Regions from separate parts of the Bacillus sp. 5RYD7K genome, predicted to be linked through region 1. Evidence: predicted binding sites of a transcription regulator. Region 1 holds the regulator's gene; each other region holds the start of a gene.
The links. Region 1 encodes Rex, which represses fermentation and respiration genes when NADH is low (regulators of the CRP and FNR family bind a similar motif). Its sites were predicted from a motif close to TTGTGAAATATTTCACAA; they were not measured.

Region 1 (7,483 bases):
GAATATATTCAGAAATCCAGGCTGGATAAGGATCTAAAAGTTGTTAGTAAAGTGGATAAAGTCAGAAAATTTTGTGGATAGTGTGTATAAAGCGCTTACTTAAATAGCAGGCAAGGAGAAAAGCTGTGGATAAAAAAGCACCCCTTAAAGAGGTGCTTGACTTTTTCTATTCTTCTGAGGAGAGTTCTTCCCACTCTGCTAATAATCGTTCCAGCTCTTGATTCAGAGCTTCGTTCTCTGAGTGAATGGTCTGTACCTTTTCATGATCCTGATACACGTCAGGGTCGCACAGCAGCTCCTCATTGGCGCTGATTTTCTCTTCGGCGGATGAGACCGCTGCTTCGATTTCTTCAATGCGTCTCAGGCGCTGCCGTTCTTTCTTTTTCCATTCTTTTTCTTCCTCGTATGTTCTTTTCGTGTCCTGTTTTACCTTGCCGGCAGGTTGTGCTTGCTCTTTTTCCTGCCGTTTCATTTCTTCCAATTCCAGCTGCTGGGCTTTTTTCTCGGTGTAATAGTCATAGTCACCCAAATATTCTTCTGCATGATCCGGAGACAGCTCCAGCACCCTTGTGGCGATCCTGTTAATAAAGTAGCGGTCATGCGATACAAATAACAGTGTTCCCGGATAGTCAATCAGGGCGTTTTCCAGCACTTCTTTACTGTCCAGATCAAGGTGGTTTGTCGGTTCATCAAGGATGAGAAAGTTTGCTTTTTGCAGCATCAGCTTGGCAAGCGCAACTCTTGCTTTCTCACCGCCGCTTAGAGAACGGACAGGTTTCAGGACATCGTCTCCGCTGAACAGAAAGTTGCCGAGGCATGTCCTGATCTCTTTTTCCGGCATGTCCGGATATTCATCCCACAGCTCGTCCAAAACGCGTTTGGATGAGGTCAGTTCGGCCTGCTCCTGATCATAATAGCCGATTGTGACATTGGAACCGTACGTGATCGACCCGGATTTCGGACTGAGCGTATTGTTAATGGCTTTCAGCAGGGTTGACTTGCCGATCCCGTTCGGTCCGACGAGGGCGGCGCTTTCCCCTCTTGTAATGCCGAAGGTCAGGTTTTTCAAAAGCGGCGGCTGGCCGTCATAGCTGATGGAAACATCCTGTACGCGAAGGACGTCGTTTCCGCTCTGTTTTGTAATGTCAAAACGGAAGGCGGCTGATTTTTCATCACCGAGCGGCTTTGCCATGACGTCCATCCGTTCAAGCTGCTTTCGTCTGCTTTGGGCTCTTTTTGTTGTTGATGCTCTGGCCAGATTGCGGTCGACAAAATCTTGGAGCTTGGCGATTTCGTCCTGCTGTTTTTCATACAGCTTCAGGTCTTTCTCATACTGCTCAGCTTTTTGTTCTAAATAGGCGCTGTAGTTGCCGAGGTATTTTTTGCTTTCTGTCCGTGAGACCTCGTACACTTGGCTGACGACTTTATCAAGAAAGTATCTGTCGTGGGAGACAATCAGGATGGCGCCTGAATATCCCTGTAAATAATGCTCAAGCCATGTAAGCGTGTCGATGTCGAGATGGTTCGTCGGTTCATCCAAAATAAGCAGATCAGGCTGGGTCAGCAAAAGCTTGCCGAGTGCAAGTCTTGTTTTCTGACCGCCGCTCAGGCTTTGCACTTTCACGGAATCGTCAAATTTTCCGAAACCGAGGCCGTGAAGGATAGAACGGACGTCCGCTTCATACTGATAGCCGCCTTTATCCTTGAAGTCCTGCTGAAGCCTGTCATAGGTTTTCATCAGTGTCTCAAGCTCCGCGGGGGCGGCCGTAGCCATCTTTTCTTCAATAGAACGCATTTCTTTTTCCATTGCTTTCAGGAAATCAAAAACACTCAGCAGTTCTTCTTTTATGGTAAGCTGGGATTCCAAGCCTGTGTGCTGGGCAAGATATCCCATCGTTAATTCTTTCGGTTTGATTAATTCACCCTTTTCATATGAAAGGTGACCTGCGATAATTTTAAGGAGAGTTGATTTGCCGGCTCCGTTTCTGCCTACAATGGCGATGCGATCCCGAGATCTGACTTCAAGCTTTATATTGTTTAAAATAGGATCAGCGCCAAAAGATTTGGACAGCTGATTAATTTGTAAGATCATCATATTATTTCACCTCTGTTATAATAAGTTAAGTGTAGCTTATCAACCTGCTGTCAGCAAACAATACATCAGAATTGGAACATTATAGGATAAGACATCAGGGAGAAAATAGTGTATGATCAGAAGTAAGGAGAGTTTAAATATGAATGGATTTTCTCATTTTAATGAAGAAGGCCGTGCCCGCATGGTGGATATAAGCGATAAATCTTCAACAGTCCGTACTGCCGCTGCGATATCCAGCGTACACATGAAGCATGACGTGTACAGCAGAATCAAAAACCGCGAGATCGGAAAAGGAGACGTACTGGCTGTCGCACAGGTGGCCGGAATCATGGCTGCAAAGCAGACCTCAGCGATTATCCCGATGTGCCACCCGCTTTCTTTAAGCAGCGTCGACATTTCATTCGGCTGGGAGGAAAAGGATTCCGAAGCCGTTCTTCATATACAGGCAAGCGTAAAAACGAAAGGGAGTACAGGTGTGGAAATGGAAGCGCTAACTTCCGCTTCAGTCTGCGCTTTGACCGTTTATGACATGTGCAAGGCGCTGGATAAAGGAATGGTCATCGGCCCGACCTGCCTCATGGAAAAAACGGGAGGCAAAAACGGTGATTTTAAAAGAGATGCATCTGAGTATAAAGTGGAGGACCAATCATGAACAAGGATCAATCAAAAATTCCGCAGGCGACAGCAAAACGGCTGCCGCTTTATTACCGCTTTTTAAAGAATTTACACGCGTCAGGAAAGCAGCGCGTTTCATCTGCTGAACTGAGCGATGCGGTAAAAGTCGATTCGGCCACGATCCGCCGGGATTTTTCCTATTTCGGGGCGCTCGGCAAAAAAGGATACGGCTATAATGTGGATTACCTGCTGTCATTTTTCAGAAAAACACTGGATCAGGATGAAACGACGAACGTCATTTTGATCGGTGTCGGGAATTTAGGGACGGCGTTTCTTCACTATAATTTCACAAAAAATAATAACACAAAAATATCTATGGCTTTTGATGTGAATCAGAGTAAAATAGGAACTGAGGTAGGCGGCGTGCCTGTCTATGCTCTTAATGATTTAGAACTTCACATTAAGGATGAACCTGTGGCGATTCTTACCGTTCCGGCGGTTGCCGCGCAGTCAATCACCGATCGGCTCGTGTCGCTCGGAATCAAGGGAATCCTTAACTTTACGCCGGCCCGTTTGAATGTGCCGGATCACATTCGAATTCATCATATAGATTTAGCTGTAGAGCTTCAATCATTGGTTTATTTCTTAAAGCATTATTCTGTTTTGGAAGAAATTGAATAACGAAAGGAGGAGCTGCACATGATCGGTCCTGGAAGCCTGGCTGTTATCGGTGTGGTGGCGGTGATTATTTTCGGTCCGAAGAAGCTTCCCGAGTTAGGAAAAGCCGCGGGGGACACGCTTCGTGAATTTAAGAACGCCACTAAGGGATTAGCCGGTGAAGAAGAGGAAAAAAAGAAAGAAGAACAGTAAGATAGGATGACGCGTATGAGAGTGAATCAAATGACGCTTGTGGAGCATATTGCCGAACTTCGGAAACGATTGCTGATTGTGGCGTTATCCTTTACGGTTTTCTTTATTGCCGGCTTTTTTCTGGCAAAACCTATCATTGTGTATCTTCAAAAAGCCGATGAAGTAAAAGAGCTCACCCTTAATGCTTTTAACCTGACGGATCCGCTGTTTATCTTTTTGCAGTTCGCGTTTATTATCGGCATCATTTTGACTTCGCCGATTATTCTCTATCAGATTTGGGCGTTTGTCAGCCCGGGGCTGTATGAGAAGGAGCGCAAAGTAACACTCAGCTATATTCCGATTTCGATTGTGCTGTTTGTCGGCGGTGTGTCATTTTCTTATTATATTTTATTTCCGCTGGTCGTTGATTTTATGAAGCGGGTCTCGAATGACCTCGATGTCAACCAAGTGATCGGAATCAGCGAGTACTTTCATTTTCTGCTGCAGCTGACGATTCCGTTCGGGCTGCTGTTTCAGATGCCGGTGCTGATCATGTTTTTAACGAGGCTCGGGGTTGTCACGCCGATGTTTTTATCGAAGATCAGGAAGTACGCGTATTTTGTGCTGCTCGTGATCGCCGCGATGATTGCGCCGCCTGAGCTGCTGTCTCACTTGATGATTACGATTCCGCTTTGCATTTTATATGAGATCAGTATCCTGATCTCAAAAGCGGCGTACCGGAAAAGGCAGACCGGCAGCAGTGAGTCTGACCAGGACGTATCAGCATAAAAAAAGCCATTTCTCAATGATGAGAAATGGCTTTTCTTTTATTTTTGATTTTTTTTCACTTTAAATGAGAAAGCGAACATTTTAAACGAGATGCTGATATTATAAGCGGCGAAAACCATCAGCAGTATGGAATAAAAAGACCACATACTTCCCGGCGAGCTTGCGGCTAAATACGTAAAGATACAGCCGACTGCGAAATAAATCAAGCCCCAAGTCATTGGGTTCCTCATACAAACAATCCTCCAATAATTAATTGCATTTGTTCACTATGCTGTTCAATATATTTTTGGGCGGGGCCGAGCTGCATGACCACGACAATGGTATTCATCATGACATGGGCGAATATCGGCACAATAATCCGTTTCGTCTGCACATACAAGAACGCAAAGGTAAAGCCCATGGCCGTATATAGCAGCAGGTGTGTGAGGTCCTGATGCACAATGCCGAAAATGACGGAACTGATCAGTCCGGCGAAAAAGAAATTCGTTTTTTCATATAATACACCGAAGATGATCTTCCGGAAAATGATTTCTTCAAGAATCGGCCCGACGATAGAAGAAACGATGATCATGAGCGGCATGGCTTTTATAATGTTGAGAATGGCTTTCGTGTTTTCGGAACCGCTGTTCACGTGAAAGACATACTGCTCAATCATTCCGGCGATACCCTGAGAAAATAAAGCGAGCCATATTCCCGCGACCGCCCAGAGAACGGACATGCCGGCGGATGCTTTCTTCCCGTTTCTTAATGTCTGCTTCGGCGCGGTTCTCAAAATCAAGAGAACGATAATCAGGCAGATAAAAAAGCTTACGACGGAATAAATCCCCTGAGCCATGGTGAGATTCGCATTCGTAGGATGCCCGCCCGCATAGCCGAATTTGTACATTAAAGGAATGCCGATCAATGCGGAAAGCTGCATGATAACGTATGTCAAAATGATATACCAATACTGTTTTCTCAAATGATATGTACTCCTTTATCCTATAAAATCAACTTATTTGTTCTTATTGTAACACAAGTGAACCAGACGTGAAAAAAGGAGAAAATCAGTGTAAGAGAGAATGATGTAAGCGTGAAAATTTTTTATTCTTATGACTTGAAATTGGAAGTGAGATTCTTTATTATAATAATTGTGTTAGCACTCTTTAGAGCTGAGTGCTAAAATTACATATTCATACTATTGAGGAGGTTATTACATTGTTAAAGCCATTAGGTGATCGCGTTGTCATTGAACTCGTAGAATCTGAAGAAAAAACTGCCAGCGGAATCGTATTACCGGATTCTGCAAAAGAAAAGCCGCAAGAAGGCAAAATCGTGGCAGCCGGTTCAGGTCGCGTGTTGGAAAGCGGAGAGCGCGTTGCTTTAGAAGTAAAAGAGGGCGACCGCATTATCTTCTCAAAATACGCCGGTACTGAAGTGAAATACGAAGGTACTGAATACTTAATCTTACGTGAAAGCGACATTTTAGCTGTTATCGGCTAAGCAAATAAATACTTTTAAAAATTCGAGGAGGTTTCGTTAACATGGCAAAAGATATTAAGTTTAGTGAAGAAGCACGCCGCGCTATGCTTCGCGGTGTCGATGCGCTTGCTGACGCTGTAAAAGTAACTTTAGGGCCAAAAGGACGCAACGTGGTTCTGGAGAAAAAATTCGGTTCTCCATTAATTACAAATGACGGTGTAACAATCGCAAAAGAAATTGAACTTGAAGACGCGTTTGAAAACATGGGTGCGAAGCTTGTAGCTGAAGTAGCCAGCAAAACAAACGACGTTGCCGGTGACGGTACAACGACTGCAACAGTTCTTGCGCAGGCTATGATCCGTGAAGGCCTGAAAAACGTAACTGCGGGAGCTAACCCTGTCGGCGTGCGTAAAGGTATGGAACAAGCCGTAACCGTTGCAATCGAAAACTTAAAAGAAATTTCTAAGCCGATCGAAGGCAAAGAGTCTATCGCTCAGGTTGCTGCGATCTCTGCTGCTGATGAGGAAGTCGGAAGCCTTATCGCTGAAGCAATGGAGCGCGTAGGAAACGATGGCGTCATCACAATCGAAGAGTCTAAAGGCTTCACCACTGAGCTTGAAGTTGTGGAAGGTATGCAATTCGACCGCGGATATGCATCTCCTTACATGGTGACTGACTCTGATAAGATGGAAGCGGTTCTTGATAATCCTTACATCTTAATCACAGACAAAAAAATCACAAACATCCAAGAAATCCTTCCTGTGCTTGAGCAAGTTGTACAGCAAGGCAAACCATTGCTTCTGATCGCTGAAGATGTTGAAGGTGAAGCTCTTGCTACACTCGTTGTCAACAAACTTCGCGGCACATTCAACGCTGTTGCCGTTAAAGCTCCTGGCTTCGGTGACCGCCGTAAAGCAATGCTTGAAGACATCTCTGTTCTTACAGGCGGAGAAGTGATCACAGAAGATTTAGGTCTTGACCTGAAATCTACTGAAATCGGACAATTGGGACGCGCTTCTAAAGTTGTGGTAACGAAAGAAAACACAACAATCGTAGAAGGCGCCGGCGATACTGAAAAAATCGCTGCACGCGTTAACCAAATCCGCGCTCAAGTGGAAGAAACAACTTCTGAATTCGACAGAGAAAAATTACAAGAGCGTCTTGCGAAACTTGCCGGCGGCGTAGCTGTCATCAAAGTCGGCGCTGCGACTGAAACTGAGCTGAAAGAGCGTAAACTTCGCATCGAAGACGCCCTCAACTCAACTCGCGCAGCTGTTGAAGAAGGCATCGTTTCCGGCGGTGGTACAGCGCTTGTCAACGTATACAACAAAGTCGCTGCAGTTGAAGCAGAAGGCGATGCGCAAACAGGTATCAACATCGTGCTTCGCGCGCTTGAAGAGCCGATCCGTCAAATCGCGCACAACGCTGGTCTTGAAGGATCTGTCATCGTTGAGCGCCTCAAAAACGAAGAAATCGGCGTAGGCTTCAACGCTGCAACTGGCGAATGGGTAAACATGATCGAAAAAGGTATCGTTGACCCGACAAAAGTTACACGTTCTGCTCTGCAAAACGCAGCGTCTGTAGCAGCAATGTTCTTAACAACTGAAGCTGTTGTCGCTGACAAACCGGAAGAAAACGCCGGCGGTGCAGGAATGCCTGACATGGGCGGCATGG
Region 2 (7,483 bases), 910 kb from region 1:
TGACCGTTTTCGGCTGGGCTGTAATTTGTTCGAACGTAAAGCATTCTTCCTCCCGTTCTTCCGCCAGGTCTTTCAGCTCCAGATTGGTGATGTTTTCAAGTGATTCCCATGCTTTCACGGCGACTTTTCCATTGGAGGTGGACGACAGGGTTAAAATCGCTTCCGCCGCCTGCTTCGCTTCACTTATATTCGGACATCCCTTTACGACGCTGTCCGAGGTGATTTCTCCCAGTCTCCTTTTAAGTGATTCATATTCATCGGCTACTGACCAGCTCATGCCTTTTGTGCCGCTCGGTTTTAAACCGGTGTAAGGTCCGAGCGCGGTCATTTTATGGAAGATGTGCTTGTAATCCCGTTCAACGACTTGGATGTTCGGCATCGTTTTTCCCGGAATGGCTTCACATTCGCCCCTGCTCCAGTCATTGATTTTGCCGAACGGCTGGGCCAGCTCCTGCATCGTGTCGTGGAGAAGCGGCGTTGCAACCACTTCTTTCACCGGCTCCATCTCGACTTCTTCTGCCAGATCGGAAACGGCTTTTGACAGGGCCTTGAAAATATCCCAGTCTGATCTCGATTCCCACGGAGCTGAGATGGCCGGAGCAAAAGGATGGATGAACGGGTGCATATCCGTGCTGCTGAGATCGTGTTTTTCATACCATGTCGCCGCCGGCAGCACGATATCGGAATACAGCGCCGTACCCGCCATTCGAAAATCAAGGTTGATTAACAAGTCGAGCTTGCCTTCCGGCGCCTGCTCCCGCCATTTGATTTCTTCAGGGCGGATGCTGTCGCTGTCATCATTCATCAAACCGTTCGTCGTTCCCAGCAAATGCTTGAGAAAATATTCATGCCCTTTTCCTGAGCTTGAGATCAGATTGGCCCGCCATACGAAGAGATTCCTTGGGAAATTGGCTTCATTGTCTGGATCTTCAATCGCGAATTTCAGCTTTTTGTCCTGAAGCTGTGAGGCTACGTACGCACTAACGTCTTCAGGTGTCGCCGCCCCCGCTTTTTCAGCTTCTTTGTACAAGTCAATGCCGTTTTTATCGAAAGTCGGGTAGGACGGCAGCCACCCTAATCGCGCCGCCAGCACATTGTAATCGGCGTGATGCTTGTAGCGGGATGACGAAGCGATCGGTGAAGCCAAGTCACTAATAGGCTGGTCTTCATAACGCCACTGGTCTGTCGCAAAGTAAAAAAATGAGGTGCCGTTTTGCAGCTTAGGCACGCCTTCCCAGTCCTTTGCATTTGCGATCGTCTGCCACCCTTCAGCAGGACGGAGCTTTTCCTGACCGACATAATGTGCCCAGCCTCCGCCGTTTACGCCTTGGGCGCCTACGAGTAAAACAAGATTTAACACCGCGCGGTAGATTGTGTCGGAATTGAACCAGTGGTTAATCCCCGCTCCGACGATAATCATGGATCTGCCGTCAGTATCAATCGCATTTTGAGCAAACTCTCTCGCAATCTGAATGACGGCTTCTCTTTTAATTCCTGTGATCTGTTCCTGCCAGGCAGGTGTAAACGGACGAGGATCATCATAGGATACGGCTGATTGCTGACCGATGCCCCGGTTCACGCCGTAATTGGCCAATATCAAGTCAAACACGGTCGTGACACATACCTCTTCGCCGTTCAGGTCCAGTTTTTTAATAGGAAGATCCCGCTTGAGCACTTTGTTTCCGTCATTTGAAAAATACGGAATGCGCACCGAGCCGATTTCGTCCTCCATTCCAAGCACAGAGAGACGGGGCTCGATCTGTTCCCCGGTGTCTTCATCGATCATGTGCAGGTTCCATTTCTGCTGCCCGTCCCAGCGGGAGCCCATTGTTCCTTGCGGTATGGCAAGAGCGCCTGTCTGTTCATTCCAGACTGCAGGCTTCCATTGATCATGCTTTGTCTGCCGCCCGATGTCCTTCGCATGCAGAAACCGGCCCGCTGTGTATACGCCGTTTTCTTTTGACAGAGTGACGAGGAATGGAAAATCCGTGTATTGCTTCGCATACTTGATAAACCGCTCCGTCTCTTGATTCACGTAAAATTCCTGCAAAATGACATGCCCCATAGCCATCGCAAGCGCCCCGTCAGTACCTTGGCGGATACTGAGCCAGTCATCGGCGAACTTTGAGGATTCCGCAAAATCCGGACTGATCGAAATGACCTTAGCGCCTTTATAGCGGGCTTCCGCCAAAAAATGTGCGTCAGGCGTTCTCGTTAACGGAACGTTTGAACCCCATGTGATGATATAGCCGGAATTGTACCAATCACTGCTTTCCGGAACGTCCGTCTGGTCGCCCCAAATTTGCGGGGACGCCGGCGGAAGATCCGCATACCAGTCATAGAAACTGAGCATAGGGCCGCCGATTAACGACATGAATCGCGAACCTGATGCGTGGCTGATCATGGACATCGCCGGAATCGGTGAAAAGCCGACATTCCGGTCAGGCCCGTATTTCATGACTGTATACAGCAGAGAGGCTGAAATCAGCTTCAGCACCTCCGGCCATTCAGCGCGCACAAACCCGCCTTTTCCTCTTGCCTGTTTATAAGACTTCACTTTTTCAGGATTTTCAACGATTGATTTCCAGGCATCAATCAGATTTTGATGCGCCTGCAGTGCTTCCCGCCACAAATTGATCAGCACACCGCGCACGTACGGATATTTCACACGGAGCGGGCTGTAGATGTACCACGAAAAACTGGCGCCCCGCGGACAGCCTCTCGGTTCGAAATCAGGCATATCCGGGCCTGTTGATGGATAATTCAAGTTTTGTCCTTCCCACGTGACAATTCCGTTTTTTACGTAAATATTCCAGCTGCAAGAACCCGTGCAGTTGACGCCGTGGGTGGAGCGAACGACTTTGTCGTACTGCCATCGGTTTCTGTATACATTCTCCCAATCACGATCTTCGCTTGTGGTTTGGCTATGTTTATTTGAATGATGTTCAATAGGAGAAAAATAGTTTAATCTCCTGAACAGCGGACTCATTTTCTTTTTCTTCATGATCGTTCACTCCTTCCGAGTCAGGTGATGCTACATACACTATAAACAGAGAGAGCGTATTTCCTTGTGAACTATGTCACACACTCCGTTTTTTTCACAAAACGTTCACACAAAGAAGAAGGAAAGACGGCGGCGTTCATGGCAGGGCGTTTTCTTTCAAAGAAAAAAACCGGCTCTATTTAAGAACCGGGCTCGGCGTTTTCATCGCATGATGTATGCAGATACCTCAAAAACAACTGATAGGAACAAAAGACATTTTGCTGAAGCATCACCAAAAAATTCATTTGCAGCCGCGGATGGTAAGACATCATCTGCTTAAAAACGGAATATGGAATATGCAGTGCCAGAATGTCCGGTGAGGCATTGACTGAGATAAAAGGCGATAAAGAATGCCCGCCTTTTTCATCAATCGGAAACACATCGCCTTTTTCCCACAGCGCAACGGTTTGCGATCCTTCAGGCAGCCTGCTGTCCTTAAAACGGATACTGCCTTTTAATACAACATAAACGGATTGTGAATGAAGAAAGGATGGAGACTGATCAGATGAGCCGCTGATAAACGTCCCGTTTTTCAGCAAAGTTTCGACAATGGACAGGGGCACTTCGTTAAACATAGGAAGTTGTTTCAGAAATAATAAGTAGTCACACTGATTCATAGGAAAGCCTCCTGTGCTGATGATAGCTTTAGTGTAGCCCGATTGAGCCTGTGCGTCAGTGATGTATTTCACAGCTTGTATGATGAATATCACTTCTCAGGAGGATGCCTGCATTTATAATGACATACAAAAGGAGGATTTCGATGAAGGTGATGATTCCGAATCAGCACGGCGCATGGGCGATGCTGCTGATTCCGTTTTTACTCGGCACAGTCAAGGGAGGCCCGGTTTTCTGGCATATTCCGCTCTTTCTGGGCTGGCTTTTCCTTTACTTAACGGTTTATCCCGTTTCGCTTGCCTTAAAAAAGAAACGGCTCAAACCCTATCAAAAGTGGATATATATTTACGGTTTTCCGGCATGCTGCTTTTTGATCATTTCTATCTATCATAAACCGCAGCTCGTCTGGGTCGGCCTTGCTTTATTGCCGCTGTTTCTTATCCATGTGCATTATGCCCGCCGAAAAAACGAACGGGCACTCGTGAATGATATGGCGGGAGTTTTGTTCTTTTGTTCAGGCGGGCTTGCGAGCTGCTGGCTGGGAACGGGGGCTCTTGACGGCTGGGCTTGGTTCATTCTCTCTCAATCTGCTCTATTTTTTATTGGAAGTTCCTTTTATGTGAAGTCGGTCATCCGGGAGAAAAAAAACAGAGGATTTGCATACTGGTCATGGGGTTATCACCTGCTGCTCCCCTTTTTATCCGCTCTTCTCGGAGCAGGCTGGGCATTTCTCGCTTTTATCCCCAGCAGTTTGCGGGCGTGGTTTTTTCACGGGAGAAATTGGCCCGCGAAAACGATCGGCATTTTGGAAATCGTGAATGCCGGCTTCTTTTTCGCCGTCATGTGTATATGTATCACAAATTGAAAAAACAAGGACACCGGCTGTCCTTGTTTTTTCAGTCAATATTGCAAATCTCCAGCGGGCAGTTTTCACACTCGATCTCACATCGTAAATAGTCCCGCTTGTGCAAAATAATTTTTCCGGTTTCGTCTATCGAAATAACCCCTTGTTTGCGCAGATCTCCCAGCATGCGGTTGACACTTTCCCGTGCCGCCGCGCAAAACTTTGCCAAATCCTGATTTGTCAGCACAATGTTAATCAGAATCCCGTCGCTTCGTTCCACCCCGTAGCTGTTTGACAGACGGATAAGGGTGGAATAGAGCGCCCCTTTTTTGCCGTGAAGAAGCAGATCCCTGATCTTGGACTGGATTTTTCGCAGATGGGTGCTCATCCATTTCATAAATTCAAACGTCAAATTACCGTTTTGAATCAATTCCTTTTCCAGCTTGTTTTTATTAATGACGAGCACCTCTCCGTCCTCTAACACTTTTGCACTGAGCATATACCTCGGCTCTTCTGTGAACAGTGTCAGTTCCCCGACAATATCGTGTTTCTGGCAGATTCTAAGTGTCAGGTCTTTTCCGTCAGACGTCAGCTTGCCGATTTCAATGAGCCCTGATTGAATCAGATAAAGCTCTTCTGCATCCATTCCTTCTTGAAACAAATAGGTGTGTTTTTTCATTTTCTTTTTCGTGCTGATTGATTCCAGCAATTCATGCAGTTCACGGGAAAGAAGTTCTTTATCAGATTTTCGGACAGAGAGAATATTCATGAGCTCACCTCGAAGAAAGTCACGTTGCGTATGTATATTGTAACGTGACTTGATTTGCACTCACCCAGAAAAAACTAACAATCTTGTGAATGGATCATTATGAATTGAGGCTCTGACTGTTTCTCTCCGTATGTGTTTTCATTCTTTCCTGCCAATACAGCCAGATCACAAGGACAAAGCTGGCTAACGCAACCTCTGAAAGCGCCATAAACCCGATCGCGTATTGGCCCGTTGCCTGAAATACACTTGCCAGAATCAGCGGAGGGAAAAAACCGCCCAGTCCGCCCATAGCAGACACAATACCGTTGGCAATCCCCGCCTGCTTCGAAAAATAGAAAGGCACCAGTTTAAATACCGTCCCGTTTCCAATCCCTGAGCAGACTGCCACCGTCAGCGATCCGAACGCATAGAGGCCGATCGCCGGCGAGAAAGAAAGCATAACGCCTGACAGCGTAAGCCCTGCGAAAACGAACATCAAAATGCGGAGCGGGTTCATTTTATCGGCAAGAAATCCTCCCGCGGGCCTGAGCAGCGTAGAGACCGCAATAAAGCCGGCCGTCCGCAGACCTGCATCCGCGGGGCTCAGCCTGAAGTGCTCAACCAAAAAGTTCGGCAGATAGATGGTAAAGGCGACAAAGGCGCCAAACGTAATAAAATAAAACATGCTCAAAAACCACAGTACATGATTTCGGTAAACGGCTTTGATTTGGGTTTTTACGGAAACTTTGACCTTCTTCTCATGCCGGTCGCCGAACAAAACATGCAGTAATGCGAAAACAGCCAGCAAAACGAGATACATCTGCACGGTTGCTTTCCATCCCGCGGCCTGAGCGATAACCGGCGCCGCAAAAGTGGTAATGGCGGTTCCGATGTTTCCGGCACCGTAAATCCCATTGACGGCACCGTGCTTTTCTTTCGGATAATATTTCGGAAGCGACGTCACTCCGATTGAGAATACCGCCCCTCCGATCCCTAAGAAAAAGCCGCCCGCGATTAAATCAAACAAAGAATCCGCGATACTGATCCAAAACACGGGAAACAAAAGCAGGATGAAGCTGATCATAAACATCAGCCGCGCCCCGTACCTGTTCGTTAAATACCCTAAAGGAATGCGGAGAAGCGATCCGAGAATAACGGGAATCGCCGTCACCAATGAAATCTCGCCTTTGGTTAAATGAATATCTGATGTCATTTGGGAAATGAGCGATGAAATCAGCACCCACACCATAAACCCTGCCACTAAGCTTAATGACTGCAACGATAATTGAATATGTTGACGATTGATCATTCGGCTTGCCCCTTTCACTGATTCAATATCAGTCTTATCATACAAAAACTCGGTGTGCGGGATTGTGAAGTACATCACACGTTTTATATACAAAAAAAGGACAAAGCCCGAAGACTTTGTCCTTTCATGAATGGTTACATTTTTTCCGGAGCCGATACCCCGATCAGCTGAAGCGCGTTGTTCAGCGTAATTTGCGTCGCTTTCATTAAAGCGAGGCGCGCGCGGCTCTTCTCTTCATTTTCCGGATCGATGACTTTCTCCGCATTGTAGAAACTGTGCAGAGCGGAAGCCAGATCATAAATATAGTTTGTGACACGGTGCGGGATTCGTTTTTCCGCCGCTTCTGCCACTGCCTCAGGGAAGCCGCCGATTGTTTTCAGCAAGTCATATTCTTTTTCTGATTGAATATGGCTGAAATCAAGATCCGCCGCTGGTTTAAGTCCTTGCTCCTCCCCTTGGCGAAGCATGCTGCAAATACGGGCATGTGCATATTGCGCGTAATACACAGGGTTTTCGTTAGATGTCGATACGGCAAGGTCCAAGTCAAAATCCATATGCGTATCAGCGCTGCGCATCGCGAAGAAATAACGGACTGCGTCAAGGCCGACCTCTTCAATCAGATCACGCATCGTGACGGCTTTCCCCGTACGTTTGCTCATCTTCATTTTTTCGCCGTCTTTATATAAATGAACGAGCTGAATGATTTCAACTTCCAATGTGCCTTTTTTGTAACCGAGCGCTTCAATTGCCGCCTTCATACGCGGAATATAGCCGTGGTGATCCGCGCCCCATACATTGATGAGCTTGTCGAATCCGCGGTCAAGTTTGTCTTTATGGTATGCGATATCCGGCAGCAGATAAGTGTATGAGCCGTCTTTTTTGATCAGCACGCGGTCTTTGTCGTCGCCGAACGTTGTGGAACGG
Region 3 (7,483 bases), 280 kb from region 1:
ATTTAGATGTCATTCTTGATATTTTTAACGGGATTTTTATTATTGCGGGGTTTTCTACGCTCGTCGCCTCGCTGTTTGCCGTGACGACATTGCTTTGTACGATGGCTGATGACGGAGATGCGCCGAAATGCTTCAGATTGAAGGAAAATAAAAAAATCTGCTGGCCTGCGCTCGGATTGACATTCGCCGGACTCATCGTCTCCATCATCCTGTCATTGGTGCTGCCGAAAAATATATATGAACACATGACCACCGCAGCAGGCCTGATGCTTCTGTATACGTGGCTGTTCATTTTGTTCTCAGGCAAGAAACTGATCGAACCGACAAAAGTAGGAACGGCACAGATTTTTATCGCTCTGGTGCTGATTGCGGCAGCCGTCTCCGGGACGCTGTTTGAGAAATCGAGCCGGCCCGGTTTTCTGGTCAGCCTTTGTTTTCTTGCCGTCATTGCGATCGTGACATGGATCGTACAAAAAAAGCAGGGACACAGCCCTGCCGGATCATAGCTTAAACAATCTTTTCAAATAGGAAAAAGGACATTTTGATACTTGCGTCTCATCATCACGGAGGAAATATTGCTTCCATTCTAAATTGTCTTTTCCTCCGTACCACCCCAATCGGGGATGAAGAGGGGCTTCATCATACGCCTCTAAACGTTTTCTGATCAGCCGGCTCATATTGCGTCCGAACGCGGTTGAATCATTTAACCCTTCGAAAACCCATCTCGGCTGAAACGCCAGCATAAAAAACGGGAAGCTTCTGCTTTGTCTCGCTTCATGTGCAGGCGTTGCGCACAGAATAAAATACGGCTCGCCGTCAAAGCAGAACTCCCATTTATAATGTTCAGGATCTTCCGGCATATCTTCCGGCCAGTCTTTCGGGTCGCAGCCGCTCAGCCGGTTTAAAAAAGACCAGAACAGCTCTTCATACGCCTCAATGGAATAATGTTCAGCTAAATCCTCAGGCGTATCAAAAATTACAAGCAGCGACGCGTATCTTCCGGTTTCCCTTGAGATTTTTCCGTATTCGGACAGCAGCATCCCCACTTCCTCCGGGGTCCCCTGCTCACGGGGATCACCCGCAAAGGATATCCGAAGCTGATCTGTCAGAAATCCCTGACGTCCGGGTATGCACGGAAAGGTGTCCGCTTCATCGCCTACTTTTTCTGATAGAAGCTCAAAAGCGATTCTCTGCCAATTTGGCAGATCCAATAACTTTTCCTCAAGGCAACTTTTTGTGTACAGCCCGCTTGCCATCGGCCCACCTCCAGTATCGTCATGATACGTTATGATGGAGATAGGCGATGGGTGACAGTCCTTCTATTTATGAGATGAGCATTTGAATCCCCTGCCATCCGAAATAAAAACCAAAAACGATCAAAGACACACCTGCCGCTCCCGTCAGCCAGCGAAGCGCTTTTTCGTGGAGAAGGTTTCTGAAAGTGCTTGCGGCAATCGCCATGCAGAAATCCCAGATCAAAATGCCGAGAAGAATGCCGGAGCTGTAAATCAAAAGCTGGTTCGCATCAAAGGATTCAGCGGTTTTGGCGAGAATGCTGCCGTATATGCCGAGCCAGAATAAAATGCTCAGCGGATTGGAAAGAGAAATAAAAAACCCCGCACCGAATGTTTTGTAAAAAGCCGGTTTTCCTTTTCCGCTTCTGACGTTCATGGCTTCCCTTATATTTTTTAACGTTTCGACGCCCGTGTAGGTCAGCACGAAAAAACCGAAAAGCCACAAAAACGTCTTCACGAAAGGCGCCGTCAAAAATTGAGACAGCCCGAAATAAATCAGAATCATATACAGCCCGTCTGCCGCCATGGCGCCAAGACCGAAGATCCATGCATGCCAAAAGCCGTTCTTAATGCCTTTGTCAATTTGCGCCGCATTGACCGGGCCGACAGGTGCTGACAATGACAGTCCGAGAACGATGTAGCTTAAAAAGATGTTCATTGGCTTCCCCCTCATTCATGCAACTTGTACAAATTATTCATGAATGGGCCGGGCTATGATATATTATTTTAATTTCTCAAGCTCATCTTCCATTATGTCCGTCACTTTTTTGAGAAAATCGAATATCAGGTGCAGTTCTTCTTCTTTATATTGCCGGCAAAGGCTGATCGTGGATTGGGATAAGGAGCTGAACAATTGTTTCACGTTCGCTTTTCCCGCTGTCAGCGGCACAATGATCACCCGCCGTTTATCTTCGGGATCTTTTTTCCTCATGACATATCCCGCTTTTTCGAGCCGGTCAATGAGCGCCGTTACCGAACCTGTGCTGAGGCCGGTTTTTTTCCCAAGCTCACCCGCGGTCATTGGGCCTGCTTCATTTAAAATATCAGCTGATTTCAAATCGGTCGGAAACAGACCGAGAGATTGAGCGGCTGCCTGATGAAACAGGATCGTCCTTGTGGCCATCTTCCGGAATAACTGTATCGCGGTTTCCTCCGTCTCGCTTCTGGTATTTCTTGTTGACAAGTGACAGGCCTCCCTATAAAATCAATTTATCTTGACGATCAAGATAATTTTCGGCAAATCTAATATGATCATAGCAAATTTGATGATCAAAAGTAAGTATAGGAGGAAAAAGCATGGAACAAACAGCCGCGAAGGACGCCTCGACGAAGTTTGTCGTCATCGGCCTTTTGCTGGGCATTTTAATGTCGGCTATGGACAATACAATCGTTGCCACCGCGATGGGAAATATCGTGGCGGACCTCGGAAGTTTCGATAAGTTCGCGTGGGTGACGGCATCATACATGGTAGCCGTTATGGCCGGTATGCCGATTTACGGAAAACTGTCCGACATGTACGGGCGGAAACGTTTCTTTTTATTCGGTCTTATTCTTTTCTTAATCGGATCGGCATTATGCGGAATCGCCCAAACAATGGACCAGCTCATTATTTACCGCGTCATTCAGGGAATCGGCGGAGGCGCGCTGATGCCGATCGCTTTCACCATCATTTTTGATTTATTTCCGCCTGAAAAACGCGGAAAAATGTCGGGGATGTTCGGCGCCGTTTTCGGCCTGTCCAGCGTTCTCGGACCGCTTTTAGGCGCGCTCATTACCGACTCCATTAGCTGGCACTGGGTATTTTACATCAACGTGCCGATCGGCATCCTATCGTTATTTTTCATTCTTCGTTATTATAAAGAATCACTTGAGCACAAGAAACAGAAAATCGACTGGGCCGGCGCGATTACGCTGGTGGTTTCCATTGTCGGTCTGATGTTCGCTCTTGAGCTCGGCGGGAAAACGTATGATTGGGACTCCGTTCAGATCATCGGTCTGTTCGCTGTGTTCGCCGTGTTCTTTATCGCCTTTTTCATTGTAGAAAGAAAAGCGGAAGAACCGATTATTTCTTTTTGGATGTTTAAAAACCGTTTATTTGCCACGGCACAGATTCTGGCGTTCCTTTACGGAGCGACATTTGTGATTTTAGCGGTATTTATCCCAATTTTCGTTCAGGCTGTGTACGGCAGCACCGCGACAAGCGCGGGCTTTATTTTGACGCCGATGATGATCGGTTCTGTTATCGGAAGTATGATCGGCGGAATTTTCCAGACGAAAGTGCGGTTCCGTAATTTGATGCTGATCTCCGTGGTCGCTTTCTTTATCGGAATGCTGCTGCTTTCCAATATGACTCCGGATACGGCGCGCACGATGCTGACGGTATTCATGCTGATCTCTGGATTCGGCGTCGGCTTCAACTTCTCATTGCTGCCGGCAGCGTCCATGAACAATCTCGAGCCGCGCTACCGCGGAAGCGCCAACTCAACAAACTCGTTTTTGAGATCATTCGGCATGACACTCGGTGTGACGATTTTCGGAACCATCCAGACGAATGTGTTTACCAACAAGCTGACCGATTCATTCAGCGGCATGAAAGGAGCGGGCGGCGCGATGCAGAATATCGGAAATCCTCAGGACATTTTCCAGGCCGGCACGCGCGCTCATATTCCGCCGCACATTCTGGATCAAATTATTGACGCAATGTCGCAGAGCATCACGTATGTATTCACGCTTGCTCTGGCGCCGATCGTCATCGCGGCCATCACCATTTTGTTTATGGGAAAAGCGAGAGTGAAAACCTCTCAGGAAATGGCGAAAAAAGCGAATTAAAAAAAGCAGTACATGGCATTTGCCATGTACTGCTTTTTTGTTTACTCCGCGAAATGCGGAGCGAGAATGTCTTTCAGCACGTTTGCGCTATGGCTGAATTGAGCCTGTTCTGTTTCATTCAGCTCAAGTTCCGTCACACCGGCGATACCGTTCCGATTGACGACGGCCGGAATGCCGATAAAGACGTCGTTTACACCGTATTGCCCGTCCAGATATGTGCTGACGGTTAAAATACTGTTTTCATTACGCAAAATCGCTTTTGTGATGCGGGCGAGGCTCATCGCCACTCCGTAATATGTCGCGCCTTTTTTCTCAATAATATGATAGGCGGCGTTTTTCACATCGTTAACGATCTGATCCAGCTCGTCCTGTTTGTAAGCTGCATTTTTCTCCAGCAATTGCTGCACCGGCACTCCGCCGATATTGGCGTGACTCCATACAGGAAGCTCGGTATCGCCGTGCTCGCCGATAATGTGGGCGTGTACGTTTTGCGGAGCTGCTCCGAAATATTCACTCAGCATATAACGGAATCTCGCAGAATCCAGTGTCGTGCCGCTGCCGATGACGCGTTCTTTCGGCAGACCGCTGAATTTCCATGTCGCATAAGTGAGAATGTCGACCGGGTTTGTGGCAACGAGGAAGATGCCGTCAAATCCGCTTGCCATGACTTCACCGACAATGCCTTTGAAAATGGCGAGATTTTTTTCGACCAGCTCAAGTCTCGTTTCGCCCGGCTTTTGGTTGGCTCCGGCACAGATGCACACGATATCGGCATCCTTGCAATCTTCATACGTTCCATAAGATGTTTTCACCGGATGAGGCGCAAATGCCTTTCCGTGATTTAAATCCATGACATCTCCCATGGCTTTTTCTTTATTTAGATCAATGATCACAAGCTCATCTGTGATCCCTTGGTTAATTAACGCAAATGCATAACTGCTTCCAACAAAACCTGCTCCGATTAATGCTACTTTGTTCACTCGTTCGTTCATCATGTATGCTTATCCTCCAGTGTTTCGTGGTGTCTGTTTTTATTGTGAAGTATTTCACATTTATATTGTGCACTATTTCACAAACTTTTGCAAGAGAAAAGTTTTGTCTTGAAAACCCCTCAGATTTTTGACAGAATCCTAAAACGGTTGGGTTTTAGGATTCTGTCATCTTTTCAGCTTGATTAAAAATTATTGAAGGCGGCGCTTAGTCAGGCATTCTGAGAAATCCTGATTTCTCTATTCATTAATGCCGAAGATAGCCATTTAAACCAGAATTGTTATACAAACCATTCTTCACATAATCAAAGCCGGGCTGGTTCTGTCCGGGCACTTGGGCGCTGCCATTGTTAAAAATCACTTTGGCGTTGGCCGTATCCGCATTCTCAGGCAGCGTCAGCGTGTAAATTCCATCAGCATTCTTAGTCATGGCTTTCCCCGGCCACGATCCGGTTAATTCTATGGCCCTGCCTCCATCATGCTTATAGATATAAGCATTTACCTGGCCCCAATGGTCCGGATTCTGATAGCCAATGATGTTGGCTTGAGACGGGTCTCTTTTGACAAACGTGTATTCTTGGGTTCTCTCTGCACCCTCGCTGTTCGTTCCGGTTAACTTGATATCGTATGCCGTGCCGATTGGATCTCCTTTTCCGATCGTTAATCGGTCCCCGTCCTTAAACGCCGTCTGCTGCCCATTATTGATCTGATAAACGGCTTTTGTTGTTTTCGCATTTGCACGCAGGGTGACCGTCAGCTGATCGTTGAAAGAATGGACTGCCCCCGTTTGATAATTCTCGAGGAAGACATGAGGCGCATTTCCGATATCGTCAGGATAAAGAACAGCCACGGACCTGGCATTGATCGTGCCTGTCAGTTTACCGTTCGTTACTTGAAATGAACCGGTGCCGGCTCTATTATCATACCTGCCGTCAGGTAATTTCGTTGAAGCATTGACGGCAACGGAAGACGATCCTGCATTTGCCAGCACAACGCCTTTTGAGCCGCGCTGATTCATAAAGATTTGATTGTTTCCATTCGGATTCGAGAGTTCCTCAGGCTGCCCGGCCATGACATTGTGAAATAGATTGACCGCAGTGATCGCCTGATCTTTAAATAAGGCGCTCCCGCGATCGCCTATTTGACTTTTTCCGGGAAATCTTACACCATTTCCTCCGCCCTCAGGTCTGGAAAAGAAAAGAGGTGTACTTCCTGAGCGGGAACCGATCACTGCCCAGCCTAAACGGATATCGTCATCGCTCATCCATGTTGACTCTTCCTCATCATTGGCATACGTATCATGGGATTCCACCCATGTGACCAATTTGTCCGCAGACACATCAGATGCATAATGGGAAATATTCGATACACTCAGATTGCGGTTCTTCAAGGCGGACCTGATGGAATGCCCATAATTTGAAGCGGTCACATTCATATAATTCGCATAAGCAGTATCTCTGGACGCGCTGTCTTGCAGGATTTCTCCGTATTGGAATTCCGCCGCTGTATTTGTGATATTCGGCCAAAATTGGCTGCCGTAATTCCCGTCATCCGGAAGCTCTATATGCTTGGCGGCATCATAGCGGAATCCGTCTGCTCCGTCATTTAATGCTCTTTCCAAGAAGCGTTTCAGATAGGTTTGCACCTCAGTATTTTGAGTATTCCAATCATACAGCCCCAGCAGCGAATTTTGAGTGACATCCCATCTGTCCGACCAATTTTTAATTTGTGTGTTTCCATGGGTCCAGTTTGGAATACGCTTAATCTCGTCAGAAATCGCGCCATAATCACTGGTCGTATGATTGATGACCGCATCGACAATGACTTTTACGCCATATTTTTCTGCGGCTGCGCACATGTCCTTAAATTCTTGTTCAGTTCCTAAGTAACGGTTGCCGATTTGGTACGATGTCGGCTGATACAGCCAGTACCAGTTCCTCATGCTTTTATCTCCTTGGTTCCCTTCCTTAACTTGGTTGATCGGAGACGTCTGAATGGCCGCATAGCCCGCATCACGAATATCTTTCATATTTTGTGTTAACGTATTGAACGACCAATTCCAGGCATGAAGGATGGTTCCGCTTTTGACTGAAGATGCGGTCACCTCATTTGATTTGTCTGCGGTTTCAGCGTTTGCAGCCGCAGGCCCTGACAAAACCAAATGAAACAGCAATAAAAATCCGGCGAATAACGGCAGTAAGGAGGTTTTGAATCGTTTTTCAAACATTTTTGACACTCCTTATTTGATTTTTTTTAAGACTGACTGCGGAGTCAAAAATTCCTCTTACCCTTTCTTCAGCTTCCTCCTTTCGAATGGTGTGAAGACTGGAGAATTTTGTTAACGCTTTCATTTCAACTTATCACACTCTC

Region 2: the regulator Rex is predicted to act here: its motif matches at 3,717-3,734, upstream of ACQE26_RS05905 (YwiC-like family protein).
Region 3: the regulator Rex is predicted to act here: its motif matches at 5,159-5,176, upstream of ACQE26_RS02690 (L-lactate dehydrogenase).

The regions. Positions count from the first base shown of each region.
Region 1 is NZ_CP191200.1:263,046-270,528, reverse strand. It holds gene ACQE26_RS01220 (ABC-F family ATP-binding cassette domain-containing protein) at 167-2,095, opposite strand; gene moaC (cyclic pyranopterin monophosphate synthase MoaC) at 2,235-2,747, shown strand; gene ACQE26_RS01210 (redox-sensing transcriptional repressor Rex) at 2,744-3,391, shown strand; gene tatAY (sec-independent protein translocase protein TatAY) at 3,410-3,580, shown strand; gene tatC (twin-arginine translocase subunit TatC) at 3,587-4,348, shown strand; gene ACQE26_RS01195 (YdiK family protein) at 4,387-4,578, opposite strand; gene ACQE26_RS01190 (CPBP family intramembrane glutamic endopeptidase) at 4,575-5,309, opposite strand; gene groES (co-chaperone GroES) at 5,546-5,830, shown strand; gene groL (chaperonin GroEL) at 5,872-7,483, shown strand, end outside.
Region 2 is NZ_CP191200.1:1,169,274-1,176,756, reverse strand. It holds gene ACQE26_RS05915 (nitrate reductase subunit alpha) at 1-3,004, opposite strand, end outside; gene ACQE26_RS05910 (cyclic nucleotide-binding domain-containing protein) at 3,184-3,660, opposite strand; gene ACQE26_RS05905 (YwiC-like family protein) at 3,804-4,523, shown strand; gene fnr (fumarate/nitrate reduction transcriptional regulator Fnr) at 4,555-5,271, opposite strand; gene narK (nitrate transporter NarK) at 5,369-6,559, opposite strand; gene argS (arginine--tRNA ligase) at 6,694-7,483, opposite strand, start outside.
Region 3 is NZ_CP191200.1:547,751-555,233, forward strand. It holds gene ACQE26_RS02665 (amino acid permease) at 1-506, shown strand, start outside; gene ACQE26_RS02670 (YqcI/YcgG family protein) at 501-1,256, opposite strand; gene ACQE26_RS02675 (LysE family translocator) at 1,324-1,953, opposite strand; gene ACQE26_RS02680 (MarR family transcriptional regulator) at 2,017-2,478, opposite strand; gene ACQE26_RS02685 (MDR family MFS transporter) at 2,592-4,124, shown strand; gene ACQE26_RS02690 (L-lactate dehydrogenase) at 4,166-5,119, opposite strand; gene amyE (alpha-amylase) at 5,361-7,340, opposite strand.